DNA from 4 places in the Labrenzia sp. PHM005 genome. Region 1 is predicted to be linked to each of the others. Evidence: predicted binding sites of a transcription regulator. Region 1 holds the regulator's gene; each other region holds the start of a gene.
What was found. The regulator PhoB, encoded in region 1, activates phosphate uptake and scavenging genes when phosphate is short. The targets are predictions, from matches to a motif close to TGTCATNNANCTGTCAT.

Region 1 (4,117 bases):
CTGACCGCCGCCGCGGCGCAAACAAGGCTGTTGCTCAAGCATCGTAAAACTCCGCAAGTACAGCACATCGACTTTAAAGCCCGCTTCACCAGCGGGCTTTTTTTTGTTTTTGTTGCAACATGTTCAAAATACTACTTCAAACCGCAAAACAAATAATTCTCCCAGAAAATCGTTTTCATCAAGCCAACTAAATAAATTCGGCACGCCTCATCAAATCATCGACTCTCACATATAATAAAATACACCCCAAAACTAATTCACTTCATTAACTATATAATTCATCTCAATATTTTACTTTGTATTTGTGATGTGAATTACAGCCTTTGCACGATTTCGCGGCTACTCATGAAGGCCTGGCGCCGATCGCCCCCCTGCGCTTGTCCGACGCTTCAAATGTGTTTGTGGACCCGACTTGGGAACGGAGGTCAGCCCAAACTGTTTTGCCTGGAGACATAAGATGAAATCCATTTGGAAATTAGGCCTTGCCGCCACACTTGCCCTCTCCGCTTCATCAGCACTTGCGGAAGACCGAAGTGTTGCCCTTATCCTGGATGCCTCCGGCAGTATGAACGGCCACCTCACCGACGGTACTGTCAAAATCAATGCTGCCAAGAATGCCGTGCGAAACCTCGTCGGTCAGATCCCTGACAGCGTGCGGCTGTCCTTTCGCGCCTATGGACACCAGCACCACCGCAGCAAACACAATTGCACTGACACACAGATGCTGGTTCCTTTCGGCCGCGCGCCAGATGTTCGCGCCGGTGTGGTGAACACATCGGATGGTCTAAAAGCCCAAGGCTATACGCCCATTACCCATGTTCTTGGATTGGCCGCCGACGACCTGAAACCGGAAAACGGCAAGCGGGCCATCGTTCTCGTCTCAGACGGCAAGGAAACCTGCGAAGGCGATCCCTGCCTGCTTGCCAAGAAACTAGCGGAAGCCGATACGGATCTGACCATCCATACAGTTGGCTTTGGTGTCGATCCGCAGGCGCGGCTGCAGTTGCAATGCATCGCGGATGCCGCCCGTGGCACCTACTATGACGCCAACTCTGCCGTGGACCTTGCGAAAACCATGGAAGAGGCGGTAGAGGCTACCGCTGAGCCGGAAATCCAGGATGAAGTGATCACAATCACCCTTCCCGAGGCGCAGGAAGGAACGCTGGAAATCATCGCCCCCTATTTCAACGAAGTGGTTGATGCCGAAACGGGCGAGCAGGTTGCCGTGCTCACAGATAGCACCCCGTCCAAAGTTCTCCCGGCTGGGATCTACAACATCAAATTCGGCAAGACCCAATGGCTGAAAAGCGTTGCTGTTCGAGCCGATGAAACCACAACAATAGAACCGGGCCGGCTCAGGGTCGAAGGCCCCTATTTCAATGATGTCCTGGATCCAGAAACCGGGGAGATTATAGAAAAAGCCACCAAGCATCACGCTGACTTCCCACTTTTGGCAGGCCTATATGATGTGGCCTTCGGCAAAGCCCTTTGGAAGAATGTTGTTGTCAACGAAGGTGAGACGACTGTTCTGAATCCGGGCCGCCTGAAAATCAAAAACCCTTACTTCCATGATGTTCTGGATCCGGCGACCGGTCAGGCTTTGCTGAAGCTGACGAAGTCAAATGACGAACTTCCCCTCCCGCCTGGTACCTATGACGTGCGGTTTGGCAAAAAACTCTGGCGCGGCATCAAATTGACCGAAGGCGAAACCGTGACATTGGATCCGGCCCTGGTTCGTATGGCGGAGCCCTATTTTAACCGGATCCTGGATCAGGATACGGGTGAAGAAGTGGAGAAATTCACCCGGGACCGGACGACGATCCCGTTAGCGCCGGGCACCTACACTGTCATGTTCGGCAAAGCCGCCTGGAAAGACTTCACGGTTGAAGCTGGTGATGATCTGCGGATCAATCCGGGCCGCATCAAAATCGAAGGCAAGAAGTTTTACATCAAGGTTTTCGATGAAGCCGGGACGGAAGTCATAAAGCTGACTGAGGGCACCAACGATATTCCGTTTCCGCCGGGCAAATACAGGCTCGATGTCGGCGGACAAGAAGTACCGGTGACACTGATCGAAGGCAAACGGCTTGTACTGAAACTTCAGTAAGTTTCATTGCCTGCAAAAGACGGAGGCCTGCCGCAAGTTCCGGCAGGCCTCTACAATTATCTTAGGCAGCAGCAAATTGGTCGTTGAAGGAATAACCCGCACCGCGCACGGTGCGGATCGGGTCCTTGGCTTTGCCCTTGTTCAGCGCCTTGCGCAACCGGCCGACATGTACATCGACAGTCCGCTCATCCACATAGACATCGTGGCCCCAAACGCCATCAAGCAGCTGCTCGCGCGAGAACACCCGCCCGGGGGACGTCATCAAAAACTCTAGAAGACGGAATTCGGTCGGCCCGAGGTGAATTTCCTTGGTGCTGCGGCGAACCCGGTGTGTTTCGCGGTCAAGCTCAATATCGCCGGACCGAAGCATCGTAGAAACCACTTCCGGGCTCGCCCGGCGCAAGATCGCCCGGACACGGGCCATCAGCTCGGGAACGGAAAACGGTTTGACGACGTAGTCATCAGCGCCTGTTGAAAGCCCTCGGATGCGCTCGGCTTCTTCCCCACGTGCCGTCAGCATGATGACCGGCAGACGTTCAGTATCTTCACGGGCGCGCAGCCGCCGACACAGCTCGATGCCGGAAAGACCCGGCAGCATCCAATCCAGCAACAGGAGATCGGGCTGGCTTTCGCGCAGGCGGATTTCTGCTTCATCACCGCGGACACAAGTCTCCACGGCATAACCTTCAGCTTCCAGATTGTATCGCAACAGAAGGCTTAGCGGTTCTTCGTCTTCGACGATGAGCACCTTCGGCATGAATTCTCGCTCCAATTCCACCAGCCGGCGCTTTACGCCGGCCTCAACTTCTGCAGTGCAGCCACCTAAAGGCCACCCCGCTTCAACCGTTAAACGGCTCCAGTTTCGTCAATCTTGGTCCGCTCTTCCGGCAAACGCTCACCTGTCACCATGAAGTAGACGTTTTCGGCAATGTTGGTGGCATGATCACCGATGCGCTCAATGTTCTTTGCGCAGAACAGGAGATGGACGCATTCGGTGATGACCCGCGGGTCTTCCATCATGTAGGTGAGCAGTTCGCGAAACAGCGACGTATAGATCGCATCGACTTCGGCATCGGCTTCCTGAACCTGACGCGCCGCCTCAGCGTCGCGCCGGGTGTAGGCATCGAGCACCTTCTTCAGTTGGCTCAGCGCCAATTCCGTCATGTGCTCAACACCGATTGCCAGCTTCTTACTCTGAAGATCGCTATCAATGGCGATTGCACGTTTTGCGACGTTTTTGGCAAGATCGCCAACGCGTTCCAGATCATGGGCAATTCGGCTTGCCGCGGTGATTTCGCGCAAGTCCTGCCCCATCGGCTGACGCCGCACGATCATGGCAATCAGATCTTCTTCAACGTCCTGATGCAGGGAATCCAACCGGGCATCTTCGGAAACCACTTTCCTGGCCAAGTCGGTATCTCCGGAAACCAAAGCTGAGACTGCATCGGCAAACGCTTTTTCTGCAAGCCCGCCCATTTCGGCAATCCGGCCGGCCATGGCGTTCAATTCGTCATCATAGGCCGTGACTATGTGTTCAGACATCCTGTGCCCTTTCGAAACTTGTGCAACCCGGTCAGCCGAAGCGGCCGGTGATGTAATCTTGAGTGCGTTTGTCCGACGGATTGGTGAAGATGTCCTGTGTTGGACCTTCCTCAACCAGAACGCCGAGATGGAAAAACGCAGTGCGCTGGGATACGCGGGCGGCCTGCTGCATGGAGTGGGTCACGATAACAATCGTATAGTTTTCCCGCAGCTCATCGATCAGCTCCTCAACCTTCGCCGTCGCGATCGGATCAAGTGCCGAGCAGGGCTCATCCATCAGGATGACTTCCGGGCTCACCGCAATCGCGCGCGCAATGCACAGCCGCTGCTGCTGACCGCCGGACATGCCGGTGCCCGGCTCGTTTAAACGGTCCTTGACCTCATTCCAAAGCCCGGCCTTTTGCAGGCTAGAGCTGACGATCTCATCGAGCTCATCCCGGTTTCGGGCCAGTCCATGGATCCGCGGAC
Region 2 (4,117 bases), 740 kb from region 1:
TCTGGTAGAACCTTGCCAGTTTCATCGCAGACAAGACCATAGCCCTGATCGGCCTCTTGTGCCGCCGTGCCGCGATCCCGGGACATGGCCATCCAACCGGCATCAGTGATGATCCAGCCCTTGTCGCGCTGATGCCCCAGCACGGTTGTCAGAACGGACAGGGCGATGTCATCAACGTCACAGACACCGATCCCGGCCTGCACCAGGTCAAAGAAGACATAAACACCGGCGCGGACTTCCGTTACGCCCTCGAGATTTTGAACGGCATGCGCTGTTGGGGTGGAACCAATGCTGACGACCGGGCAGGGCAGTTCGGCGGCACGCAGCCGATCGGCTGCCCGCGTTGCGCCCCTGCGTTCCATTTCGGCGAAGTCCGCATGAGCTTTTTTGCCCGATACCTCATAGCTTTCCCCGGCATGGGTCAACACACCGCGCAACTCCGCGCTATCCGCCAGGATCTTGCCGATTTCGAGCAAAACAGGATCTTCGGGGGCAACACCACTGCGATGGCCATCACAATCAATTTCGATCAGGGCAGGAATTTTTTGGCCAAGCCGTTCGGAGGCATCCGCCACGGCTTGTGCCTGGGCCACACTGTCGAGGATGACGGAAAGATCGCAGCCGCGGGTCTGGATTGCTGCCACCCGGTCTAGCTTTTGCGGCGTGATACCAACCGCATAGGTGATGTCGCGCACGCCCATTTCGGCAAACACTTCAGCTTCTGCGAGGGTCGAGACCGTTGCTGGACCTGTTCCATCCGTCAAAAGCCGCTTGGCAATCTCCTTCGACTTGACCGTCTTCAAATGCGGCCGGAGCGTGCCGCCTTTGATTTTGATGTGATCTGCTAAGCGACGGATGTTTCGTGTCATTCGCTGTTCATCAACTATCAGCGATGGGGTTTCGAGTGCATCAAATCGAGAGTCTGAAATTGTCATTCCGGGTCCGTCCTTCGTGATTCCGGACACACCGTAAACGCCAGCAGATCATTTTCCTATTGCCAAATCGAGGGTTCGCCAGACCGCCCCCGCCTCTCAAAACTCTTGGGAGACGGGGCAGTTTTTCTGGCATCTGATACCGGTTCGGCTCGGAGCGTTCGTTAGTCCGAATAACTGACCACTTCGAACTCGATGCCGTCGTCATCGTCGAAGTAAAACCGGCGGCCAGGCTCGTAGTCGGCGTGGTTCTTGGTCTGATAGCCACCGGCATTTATTAGCTCTTCCGTCGCGTCCAGATCGTCGACAACGACCGCAATGTGATTGAGACCACCGCGGATACCGTAGCTCTCACCTTGCAGAGCTTCGGTCTTCTTTGGCGGCGTATAGGCGGCGATATAACTGGTATCATTGCCGATATGGTAGGTGGTGCCGCCGCCCAAGCTATCACCCTTCCAGCGGATCTCCCAGCCGAACCAGTCATTCAGCCGTTTTGCTGTGGCCTCTGGATCACTCACGGTGACGTTCACATGTTCCAAAAATGCGCCTGACATTGTGTGTCCTTTCAAGATTTGACTTGTGTTGGACACCAGAGATAATTCCTCAAGTTAAGTTGAGGTCAAGGGCTGAAACATCATTTTTTGGAGGTGCTTGTGAAAGGCACGGATTTATTGTCAATCGGGGAGCTGGCCGAGCGGACGGGGGTGTCGGTGTCGGCGATCCGCTTTTACGAGACAAAAGGCTTGGTCACCTCCGTGCGCAACAAAGGCGGCCAGAGGCGCTTTTTGCGTGCAGATTTAAGGCGCCTCTCCTTTGTGTTGGTGGCGCAGGAATTCGGATTTTCCATCACCGAGATTGCCGAACAACTTCAGAAATTACCAGACGGCCGAGCGCCGACAAAGTCGGACTGGACCAAAATCAGTAGGGGCTTTAGGGCGCATCTTGATCGAAAGATCGAGGGATTGATGGCTCTTCGGGAAAAACTGGATGGCTGTATTGGCTGCGGTTGCCTGTCGATGCAGAAATGCAAGCTCTACAACGCCGGCGATGCGGCCAGCCGCCACGGGCGGGGCCCGCGCTATCTTTTGGGAGATGTTCCCGATCTGCCGGACGAGGGCTGACCTTTCTGAAAATTAATTTGAAAACCCGGTCTGCCGCCCAAAAGTAAGGAGACAGCGGTGTATTAAGGGGAGCGGCCAAACTCGTTCGTTCGGCGACGATCAAAAGCAAGTTTATCCCGTGGCTGAACAGGGCAACTTTGACGTTGTTGTCATGCTAGCGTCACGCTGTTTTCGGTATCGCTGTTTACCTCACATATGAGCGTATCTAAGTAGCCATCCTTCTGGAGAGCAATTATGACCGATATCAACAAAGACGAATTGTCCTGGGACGAGTGGGACGAGCTGGTTCGTCCGGCCGAAGAAATCACCGAATTTGACCGTGTTGTTGAAGCGGGCCTGTCGCGCCGCGGTTTCCTTGGCGGTCTGGTTGCCTTTGGTTCCGGTGCGGCTGTTATGGGCCTTGGCACCGGTGCCAGCTTGATGACGTCCACATCTGTACAAGCTCAGGCGGCATCCGGCCGGTTTGCCTTCTCTCCGGTTGGCATTGCCACCGATGCGACCGTGCATGTTCCGGAAGGGTATACCTGGGACATCTTGGTGAAATGGGGCGATAAGCTGTTCTCAGACGCCGCTGATTTTGACAGCGAGACGGGTGTTCCGGTCGCCTCTTCTGATCGTGTCTTCGGCGAAAACACTGACGGCATGGAGCTGTTTGTTGTTGGCGACAAGCAAGTGATTGCCGTCAACAGCGAATATGTGAACCCGAAGATCAACCTGCCGCACACCGGAGACGGCAAACCGCGGTCGGCTGACGACGTTAAGATGCTGCAGAACTTCCAGGGCGTGACCGTGATGGAAGTTGAAGAAGGGGCGGCCGGCTGGAAAGTGGTCGTCGACAGCCCGTTCAACCGCCGCATCACCCATAACACGGAAATGCGGATTTCCGGTCCTGCGGCCGGTCATGACCTTCTGAAGACCGACGCCGACCCAACCGGCACCAAATCTCTCGGCACCTTCAACAACTGTGGTGCCGGCAAGACCCCGTGGGGCACATATCTGACCTGCGAAGAAAACTTTAACGGCTATTTCGGGTCCACCGATGATACCTTCGAGCGCCCGCACGATTACAAGCGCTACGGGATCTCCAACGAGAGCCGCTACAGCTATGAAAAATTCGACGCGCGGTTCGACATTTCCAAAAACGTCAACGAGCCGCGCCGCGCGGGCTACATCGTTGAGATTGATCCGACCAACCCGAGTTCAACGCCGGTCAAACGCACAGCTCTCGGCCGTTTCAAGCACGAAAACGCCGCTTGTACGCTCGCGCCGAGCGGCCAGGTTGTTGTTTACATGGGTGACGATGAGCGCGGCGAATTCCTGTATAAATTCGTCTCCAATGGCACCTATACGCCAGGTGCCCCAACCGACGGTCTTCTGGACGACGGTCAGCTTTATGTTGCCAAGTTCGCTGACGACGGCAACGGTGAATGGGTGGCTCTCACTCCGGAAGCAACTGGCATGAGCAAGGAAGAGATCTGCATCTTCTCCCGCATGGCAGCGTCCAAAGTTGGCGCAACCACCATGGACCGTCCGGAATGGGTAGCTGTGAACCCGGTGTCTGTTGAAGCCTACTGCGCGCTGACCAACAACAAGAACCGCGGCGTCAAACCGAACGCCGGTGGCGACGACACCGCCGTCAACGGCCCGAACCCGCGCGAGAAGAACAACTACGGCCAAATCGTCCGCTGGTACCCGGCCAATGACGACCATGCGGCAAGTGCCTTCAAGTGGGATCTCTATGTTATGGCCGGCAACCCGGAGGTTCACGGTGACAGTGCCTATGCAGGCTCGTCCAACGTCAACGCCGGCAACATGTTCAACTCGCCGGACGGCATGATGTTCGATACGTCGGGCCTTTTGTGGATCCAGACGGACGGCAACTACAAAAACGAAGGCGATTTCGCCGGTATGGGCAACAACCAGATGCTGGTTGGCGACCCGGTCACCGGTCAGATCGAGCGTTTCATGACCGTGCCCTATGGCGCCGAAGTGACGGGTGTCACCTGGTCCGCTGACCGCCGCACGCTTTTTGTCGGCATCCAGCACCCGAAGGCGCCGTTCCCG
Region 3 (4,117 bases), 2.7 Mb from region 1:
GCAGCAACTGCTAATCCTGCAATTATAGATCGCATTTGACTGTTGAAAGGGCCGCGTTTCTCCGGAACTCTAGGATCAGTGTCATACGCCTCCCGGTGGGGGAGGTGGGTTGGGAGAAACGTTGAAATGTGGGCAACCAAAAAACTCGTGCTGCTGACGTCGACAGCTGTTGCTGCTTCGCTCGCAGCCAGCGCCGCTGTCGCGGGCGGCTTCGCCCTGCGTGAGCAGAGTGCTTATTATCAGGGAACTTCTTTTGCTGGCAACGGAACATCTAGCGATTCCATTTCGTCCATGTTCTGGAATCCAGCAACGATCACTGCGGCCAAAGATAAAATAAACTTTGAGGCGCATAACACCTTCATTATTCCGCGGTCGGAAATCACCGGAACCAATGTTGTTCCGAATTCCCTGACGACACCGACGGGCCTGATTTCGACAACGTTCAATACAGGCGATATTGGCCAGGACGCGTTTGTTCCCTCGTCCTATACGTCCTATAATTTCAATGACAAAGTCTTCCTCGGCGTTGGCATCAACGGTGCATTCGGATTGGCAACCAAGCCAAAAGACACCAATTGGACCGGTGCCGGTTACAATCGTTCGTCAAAAATCTTCTCCCTGAATGTAAACCCAGTTGCCAGCTATAAGATCAACGAAATGTGGTCTGTAGGTGTCGGGGCACAAATACAATATGCCGATATCCGGCTTACCAATGCATCTGCTTCTCCGACCATTCCTGGCGCTTCTTTGATCCCTGGTCAGCAGTTGGATGGTGATGGCACAGGCTTTGGTGTAACCGCCGGTGTTTCCTTTAGGCCGACCGCCAAAACAGAAATTGGTATTGGTTACCGGTCCGCGATCTTTACAGATATCGACGGAACCATTGTGGCGCCAAGCCCGACAAATCCGTTTGTGTCCCAGACGCTCGGCGTGAAAACTGTTCTCTCTACACCAGACATGATCACCGTGTCCGCAAAACAGAGCATTACGGATGACATTCGGGTTCTTGGTACCTTTGAGTGGACCAACTGGAGCCGTTTGAAGCAGCCACGCCTTGAATCGACCGCAACAGGTGCAACTGTGACGACGTTGCCGTTCAATTATGATGACGGTTTCTTCGTTGCTCTCGGCGGTGAATACGACTTTAACGACAAACTCACGCTTCGGGCTGGTGCTGCCTACGAATGGTCGCCGATCGATACGGAAATCCGGTCTGCACGCCTTCCAGACAACGACCGTCTGTGGCTGAGCGCGGGTGCGTCTTACACCTACAACAAACATGTCTCGTTCGACGTGGGTTACACACACATTTTCGGCGCCGATACTGACTTGAACCTGACGCCAGGCCATCAGGATTACAGCGCCTCAAAGGGATCCCTGACAGGATCAGTCGACTCTGCCGTCGACATTTTGACTGCGTCTCTCCGCGTCAAGTTCTGATCGGATTGGACAGCTTTACAACTCAGCCGGTCTGCTGTGCAGACCGGCTTTTTTGTTTAACCCAACGAGCTCATCTGTTCAGAATGCTGCCGGGTAAAGGCCTCCGTCCATCAGGATGTTTTGACCTGTGATGTAGCCTCCATATTGAGAACATAGGAAAGCACAGGTTTGGCCAAATTCTTCTGAGTTGCCGAACCGCCGAGCCGGAATCTCGGCCGCCTGGGATTCCCGCACAGCTTCAATACTTATTCCAGCTTGTTGCGCTGTTCTTTCAAAGCCGCCCTTCAACCGGTCCGTATCCATCTTGCCGGGAAGCAGGTTGTTCACAGTCACGCCATAAGGGGCGAGTTGCCGACAGACACCGGCTAGGAATGCAGTCAGGCCTGCCCGGGCGCCGCTTGAAAGGTCAAGGCCTTCAATCGGCATTTTGACCGAGAGGGAGGTGATGTTGACGATCCGCCCAAAACCGCGCTCTTTCATGCCCGGGGTTACCGCCTGAATAAGCTCGATTGGGGTGACGAAGTTCTGGACAACACCACCGAGCAAGGCGTCGCGGTCCAGTTCCGTGTAGTCTTTTCGGGGCGGGCCGCCATTGTTGTTCACCAGAATGTCTGGCTGGGGGCAAACATCCAGAAGCGCAGCTTGTCCCTCCGGGGTCGAGACGTCAGCTGCAACTGCTGTCACATTAACCTGAAACTGTTCGGCCAAATGGACCCGCGTGGCCTCTAGAGCCGCTTGATCCCGTCCGTTGATCACCAAATTACACCCGGCCTCGGCAAGCGCTTCCGCGCAGCCACGGCCCAGTCCCCGGCTCGAAGCGCAAACGATCGCCGATTTGCCGCGCAATCCCAAATCCATCTGCTGGTCTCCCCAAGCATTTTCAAATCACTGCCGGATACTAGGGAAACTGGATAGCTGCCGCCATCCTTTTGGGAATAGTTGCAAGATGTTGATCACTTAGCTGGTCAAGAAGTTAGCAAACGCTGGTTTTTCTGACTGCGGCTTTCTGCGGAAGGGACTAAGAAAACGCTGCGTTCGCGGCGGCAAAAGGCTGCTTGTCATAATAGTGCAACCTGAATCGCGTCTATAGCGGTCCAATGGATCATGGAGACGTGAAATGTCCACTTCAGAGGCATCGCGGCATTACAGGGCCTTGTTTATTTCAGACGTTCACTTGGGAACCAGGGGGTGCCAAGCTGAGCTGCTTCTGGACTTTTTGAAAGACAACGATGCAGAGACCGTTTACCTGGTCGGCGATATTGCGGACGGCTGGCGTCTGAAACGGTCTTGGTACTGGCCCCAGCTCCACAACGATGTGGTTCAAAAGATCCTGCGCAAGGGCCGCAAGGGTTCTCGTATCGTCTATATCCCCGGCAATCACGACGAGTTCCTGCGGAATTTTCTAGGCACGCATTTCGGCGGCGTCGAAGTCACCGACAGTATCATTCACGAGACTGCCGATAAAAAACAGTATCTGGTTATCCATGGCGATCAGTTCGATGTGGTGATCCGGCACGCCAAATGGCTCGCCTTTTTTGGTGACAAGGCTTATGTCACCGCGCTCGCTGTGAATACGGTCATGAATACCATAAGGCGGCGGTTGGGGCTGACCTACTGGTCTCTGTCTGCTTGGGCTAAACTGAAGGTCAAGAATGCCGTCAGTTTCATTGGGCGGTTCGAAGATGCGCTTTGTGATGAAGCACGCCGCCAGGGCGTTGACGGCGTGATTTGCGGTCATATCCACCATGCTGCGAACCGTGATGTGAATGGCATCCACTACATCAATACAGGTGATTGGGTGGAAAGCTGTACGGCGGTTGCCGAACATCATGATGGAACCTTTGAGGTGATCAGATGGGTAGAACAAGCCCAGACCGGTGCCGAGTTGGCGAAACCACAGGAAGCTCCGGTCGCCGCATGAGTTCCATTCTTGTTGTGACGGATGCCTGGCATCCGCAAATCAATGGTGTTGTCCGGTCATTAGAGCGGACGGCGGAAGAACTCAGCGCCCTCGGTGTTCGGGTCGAGTTTTTAACCCCGCAATCCTTCCGGACGTTGCCTTGTCCAACCTATCCGGAAATCCGCCTGTCTCTGACCCATCGGGGAACCATCCGCCGGATGATCGATGAGTTTGGCTGTGAGCATCTTCATATTGCCACAGAGGGGCCGCTCGGGCTGCTGGCTGCTAGTATTGCCAAGAAACGTGGCCAGCCATTCACGACAAGCTATCACACGCGTTTTCCAGAATATGTGTCCGCCAGGATGCCTGTGCCGTTGTCTTGGTCTTATGCCTGGATGCGCCGGTTTCACAACGCTGGCGATGGCTGCATGGTGGCCACGAAGTCCTTGGAAAATGATCTGAGAGATCGTGGCTTTAGTAACTTGATGCGCTGGTCGCGAGGGGTCGATGAGAACCTGTTTAAGCCCTACGACGGCTCAGTCCTCCCGGCGGATCTACCGGGGCCGGTCTTCATGTATGTTGGCCGGGTTGCGATCGAAAAAAACATCAAGGCTTTCCTGGATCTGAAACTAAGCGGGTCAAAGGTCGTGGTTGGCGGTGGTCCGCAACTTGAAGCCTTGAGGCGGGAATACTCCGACACGCTCTTTGTGGGGTCGAAAACCGGCGAAGACCTTGCCCGTCACTATTCGGATGCGGATGTGTTTGTCTTTCCGTCAC
Region 4 (4,117 bases), 2.0 Mb from region 1:
TCGATGATGCCATCGTCCCAAAGCCGGGCCGTTGCGTAGAGCGGGTGTCCCTGTTCTTCAAACTGGTTGATGATCGGCTGCTTGAAGCTGGCCTCTTCTTCGGAAGACCAGCTGCCGCCCTTGCGCTCGATGCCATCGCGCCGGACGGTGGCGAGAACGCCAGCAGCCTGTTCACCGCCCATGACGGAAATGCGGGAGTTCGGCCAGGTCCACAAGAAACGTGGAGAATAGGCGCGGCCGCACATGCCGTAGTTGCCGGCTCCAAAGGAACCGCCGACCAGCATCGTGATTTTCGGAACCTTCGTGGTGGCAACGGCAGTCACCAGCTTGGCGCCGTCCTTGGCGATGCCGCCGCTTTCATACTTCTGGCCGACCATGAAGCCGGTGATGTTCTGCAGGAAGACCAAAGGCACCTTGCGCTGCGAGCAGAGCTCGACGAAGTGTGCGCCTTTGACCGCGCTTTCGGAGAACAGCACACCGTTGTTGGCGATGATGCCGACCGGCATCCCGTGGATGTGAGCAAAACCACAGACGAGCGTCGTACCGTAACGCGCTTTAAACTCGTCGAAGCGGGAGCCGTCAACGACGCGGGCGATCACTTCACGGATGTCATAGGGCGTCTTCAGATCTGCCGGAACCACGCCGAGGATTTCATCCGGGTCGTAAAGCGGATCTTCCGGGGTCTGCAAGGCAAGTTGAGAGGCTTTGGTGCGGTTGAGGCTCGCAATGGAACGCCGGGCAAGGGCCAGCGCATGCGCATCATCGCGCGCCAGATGGTCGGCCACACCAGAGAGGCGCGTATGAACATCTCCGCCGCCAAGGTCTTCTGCAGAAACTTCTTCACCCGTTGCAGCCTTCACCAAAGGAGGTCCTGCGAGGAAGATCGTGCCCTGGTTCTTGACGATGATCGTCTCGTCCGACATCGCTGGGACATAGGCACCGCCCGCGGTGCACGACCCCATGACAACCGCGATCTGGGCAATGCCCTTGGAGGACATGTTGGCCTGATTGAAGAAGATCCGGCCGAAGTGGTCGCGATCCGGGAAGACCTCGTCCTGGTTCGGCAGGTTGGCGCCGCCGCTGTCGACCAGATAGACGCACGGCAGATTGTTCTGCTCGGCGATTTCCTGGGCACGGAGGTGTTTTTTGACGGACAACGGATAATAGGTGCCGCCTTTGACGGTCGCGTCATTGGCCAGGATCATGACTTCCTGCCCTTCAACCCGGCCAATGCCTGCGATCATACCGGCAGATGGGGCCGCGCCGTCGTACATCTCATGGGCAGCCAGCATACCGACTTCCAGGAACGGAGAACCCGGATCAAGCAAGCGCGAAACCCGTTCACGCGGCAGGATTTTGCCGCGGGAGACGTGACGCTGGCGAGCTGTTTCGCCGCCGCCGTCCAGGGCGGTCTGTGCAGCGTCCTTGATTTGCGCCATGGCATCTTCATGGGCTGCCTTGTTGGCCGTGAAGTCTGCGCTTTTGGGCGATAAGCTCGATTTGAGGATGCTCATGTCATCCGGTCTCCGTTGGGTGAAATCTCCCCGGTTTCCGGGGCAATGGTCTTTTGCACCATCTTCAAGTAAAGCGTTTCGATGTCGTCTTTCGACAGGCCGCCGCCAGAACGATACCAAGCCGGTATGCCGGTCAGCATGGCAATGATGGCCCGGGTTGCGACCTTGGCGTCGTCCACCTGATAGCGGCCGTTTGCGGCACCCTCGGTCAAAATGCCGGTGAGGATCTCTTCATAGCGCCGCCGCTCGGTCTCGATCACCTCGAAGTTTTCCGGGTCGAGGCTGCGCAATTCCATGTATGCGATGAAAACCTCGTCGGCCCGCTCCAAGTGGTAGCGAATGTGGAAGCGCACGAAACGCTCGATCGGATCCATCCCGTCCGGAAAGCCGGCGTTTTCCCACTCGGCCATGAGGTCGGCCATATGGGTCAGCATCAGATCTTTCAGGATGTCTTGCTTGGTCGGGAAGTGATTGTAGAGCGCGCCGGGCTGAACACCGACTTGGGCGGCAATGTCACGCATGGAAACGGCCGCATAGCCGGAGGCGGCGAACAGCCGAAGTGCTGTCTTCCGGACCTTTTCGGCTGTTTCCAGCCCCTTTTGCCGCGGCTGTGCGCGCGCACTCAATCCCATCATCAACTCCTCTTACCAAGCAAAGTAAATGAACGTTCATTCATTTACAAGTCAAATTTGAGCCCTAGGTTTTGAGCCAGCGCATTGCGGACCGGATTCTGCTGCCTTTAGTGTCAAACTCCTGTCATGGAATTTGGGCTCTCAGTGCATGTGAGTGAGTATTGATCAGCAAGTAAGGACAAGCGGATGATGAAGGACGCTAAGACTTGGGTGGAGAATGAGTGGGCTGACAGCATGGATGAAGAGCTGGAGATGGAAATCGATGATTTCCTGATCGCTAAGGATCTTCAATTCATTGCTGACAAAAAACACAAATCCCCGCTCGACCGGCGAACTTACTTTCATGAATTGCTGATGCTCCAGGCAGAGCTGGTCAAGTTGCAAGACTGGGTGCAGGACAGTGGTGAAAAGATTGTCGTCATCTTTGAAGGTCGGGATGCGGCCGGCAAGGGCGGCGTGATCAAACGTATTACTCAGCGGCTAAACCCGCGTGTTTGCCGTGTGGTTGCTCTGCCGGCACCGTCCGACCGGGAAAAGAGCCAGTGGTATTTCCAGCGTTATGTGCCGCATCTGCCGGCAGCTGGCGAAATCGTGCTCTTTGACCGCTCCTGGTACAACCGTTCTGGCGTCGAGCGGGTGATGGGTTTTGCTTCTGACGATGAGGTCGAAGAATTTTTCAACGATGTGCCCGAATTTGAACGCATGCTGGTGCGCTCCGGCATCCGGTTGATCAAATATTGGTTCTCCATCACCGACGAAGAACAACAGTTGCGCTTTTTAATGAGGGTTCATGACCCGCTCAAACAATGGAAGCTGTCGCCGATGGATCTGGAATCCCGGGTCCGTTGGGAAGATTATACAAAGGCCAAGGAAGAGACCTTTGAGCGGACCAACATTCCCGAAGCGCCCTGGTTTATCGTTGAAGGCAATGACAAGAAGCAGGCGCGGCTCAACTGCATCAACCATCTTCTCTCCGTCATGCCGTATGACGAGGTCCCGCACGATCCAATCACATTGCCCGAGCGGCGATTTAAGCCGGACTACGAGCGCAAAGTTTTGCCAGAGCATCTTTACGTGCCCGAAAAATACTGATTGTGTTCATACACAAAACGAGATCCCGGCCATCGGCCGGGATTTTCATTTAACGATAGGAGGCAATCATGAGCGCAACTAAGAAAATCCGGTGGGGCGTCCTGTCGACTGCAAAAATCGGCCGGGAAAAGGTTCTGCCTGGCATTCAAGGCTCCGAGACCGGCATTGTCGCTGCCATTGCCTCACGCGGGCTGGAACGGGCACAGGAGGTCGCTGGACAGCTCGGGATTGAAAAGGCCTATGGGTCCTACGAAGACCTGTTGGCCGATCCGGACATCGATGCCATTTATAATCCCCTGCCAAATCACATGCATGTACCGCTGACGCTGCAGGCCGCTGCAGCCGGGAAACATGTTTTGTGCGAAAAACCGATTGCTCTCAACGCGGAGGAGGCAAGGCAGTTGCTTTCCCGGTCTGATGACCGGTTGATTGCCGAAGCTTTCATGGTCCGGGCGCATCCGCAGTGGATCCGCGCGCGTGAGATTGTTCGATCTGAGCAGCTGGGGGAATTAAAAGCGATCCAGGCGTTCTTCAGCTATTTCAACGATGACCCGGGAAATATCCGCAACAACGCTGAGATCGGCGGTGGTGCACTGCTAGATATCGGCTGTTACACCATGCTGGCCGGCCGGTATTTCTTTGATGCCGAGCCGCAACGGGTTGTCTCCCTGATTGACCGGGATCCGGAATTTGGAACCGACCGCATAACCAGCGCGATGCTGGATTTCGGTCAGGGGCGCCAGCTCAACTTCACGGTCTCGACCCAGTTGACGGCTTATCAGCGCCTCCAATTGGTCGGTACGAAAAAGCGGTTGGAACTCGTCATTCCGTTTAATGCGCCGCTTGGCGGGGAGGTGTCGCTGCGTCTGGACGATGGGT

Region 2: a site for PhoB is predicted at 2,201-2,217, ahead of FJ695_RS22185 (PhoX family phosphatase). Genes of this name have one in related genera too.
Region 3: a site for PhoB is predicted at 2,497-2,513, ahead of FJ695_RS13280 (UDP-2,3-diacylglucosamine diphosphatase). Genes of this name have one in related genera too.
Region 4: a site for PhoB is predicted at 2,258-2,274, ahead of ppk2 (polyphosphate kinase 2). Genes of this name have one in related genera too.

What each region holds. Positions count from the first base shown of each region.
Region 1 is NZ_CP041191.1:5,639,239-5,643,355, forward strand. Features, by position in the region: gene FJ695_RS25480 (GcrA family cell cycle regulator) at 1-47, shown strand, start outside; gene FJ695_RS25485 (VWA domain-containing protein) at 458-2,107, shown strand; gene phoB (phosphate regulon transcriptional regulator PhoB) at 2,169-2,864, opposite strand; gene phoU (phosphate signaling complex protein PhoU) at 2,954-3,649, opposite strand; gene pstB (phosphate ABC transporter ATP-binding protein PstB) at 3,681-4,117, opposite strand, start outside.
Region 2 is NZ_CP041191.1:4,901,137-4,905,253, reverse strand. Features, by position in the region: gene FJ695_RS22200 (DSD1 family PLP-dependent enzyme) at 1-935, opposite strand, end outside; gene FJ695_RS22195 (VOC family protein) at 1,097-1,486, opposite strand; gene soxR (redox-sensitive transcriptional activator SoxR) at 1,586-2,053, shown strand; gene FJ695_RS22185 (PhoX family phosphatase) at 2,288-4,117, shown strand, end outside.
Region 3 is NZ_CP041191.1:2,959,129-2,963,245, forward strand. Features, by position in the region: gene FJ695_RS13270 (OmpP1/FadL family transporter) at 127-1,440, shown strand; gene FJ695_RS13275 (SDR family oxidoreductase) at 1,519-2,298, opposite strand; gene FJ695_RS13280 (UDP-2,3-diacylglucosamine diphosphatase) at 2,558-3,361, shown strand; gene FJ695_RS13285 (glycosyltransferase family 1 protein) at 3,358-4,117, shown strand, end outside.
Region 4 is NZ_CP041191.1:1,492,630-1,496,746, forward strand. Features, by position in the region: gene FJ695_RS06805 (carboxyl transferase domain-containing protein) at 1-1,514, opposite strand, end outside; gene FJ695_RS06810 (TetR/AcrR family transcriptional regulator) at 1,511-2,149, opposite strand; gene ppk2 (polyphosphate kinase 2) at 2,333-3,238, shown strand; gene FJ695_RS06820 (Gfo/Idh/MocA family protein) at 3,307-4,117, shown strand, end outside.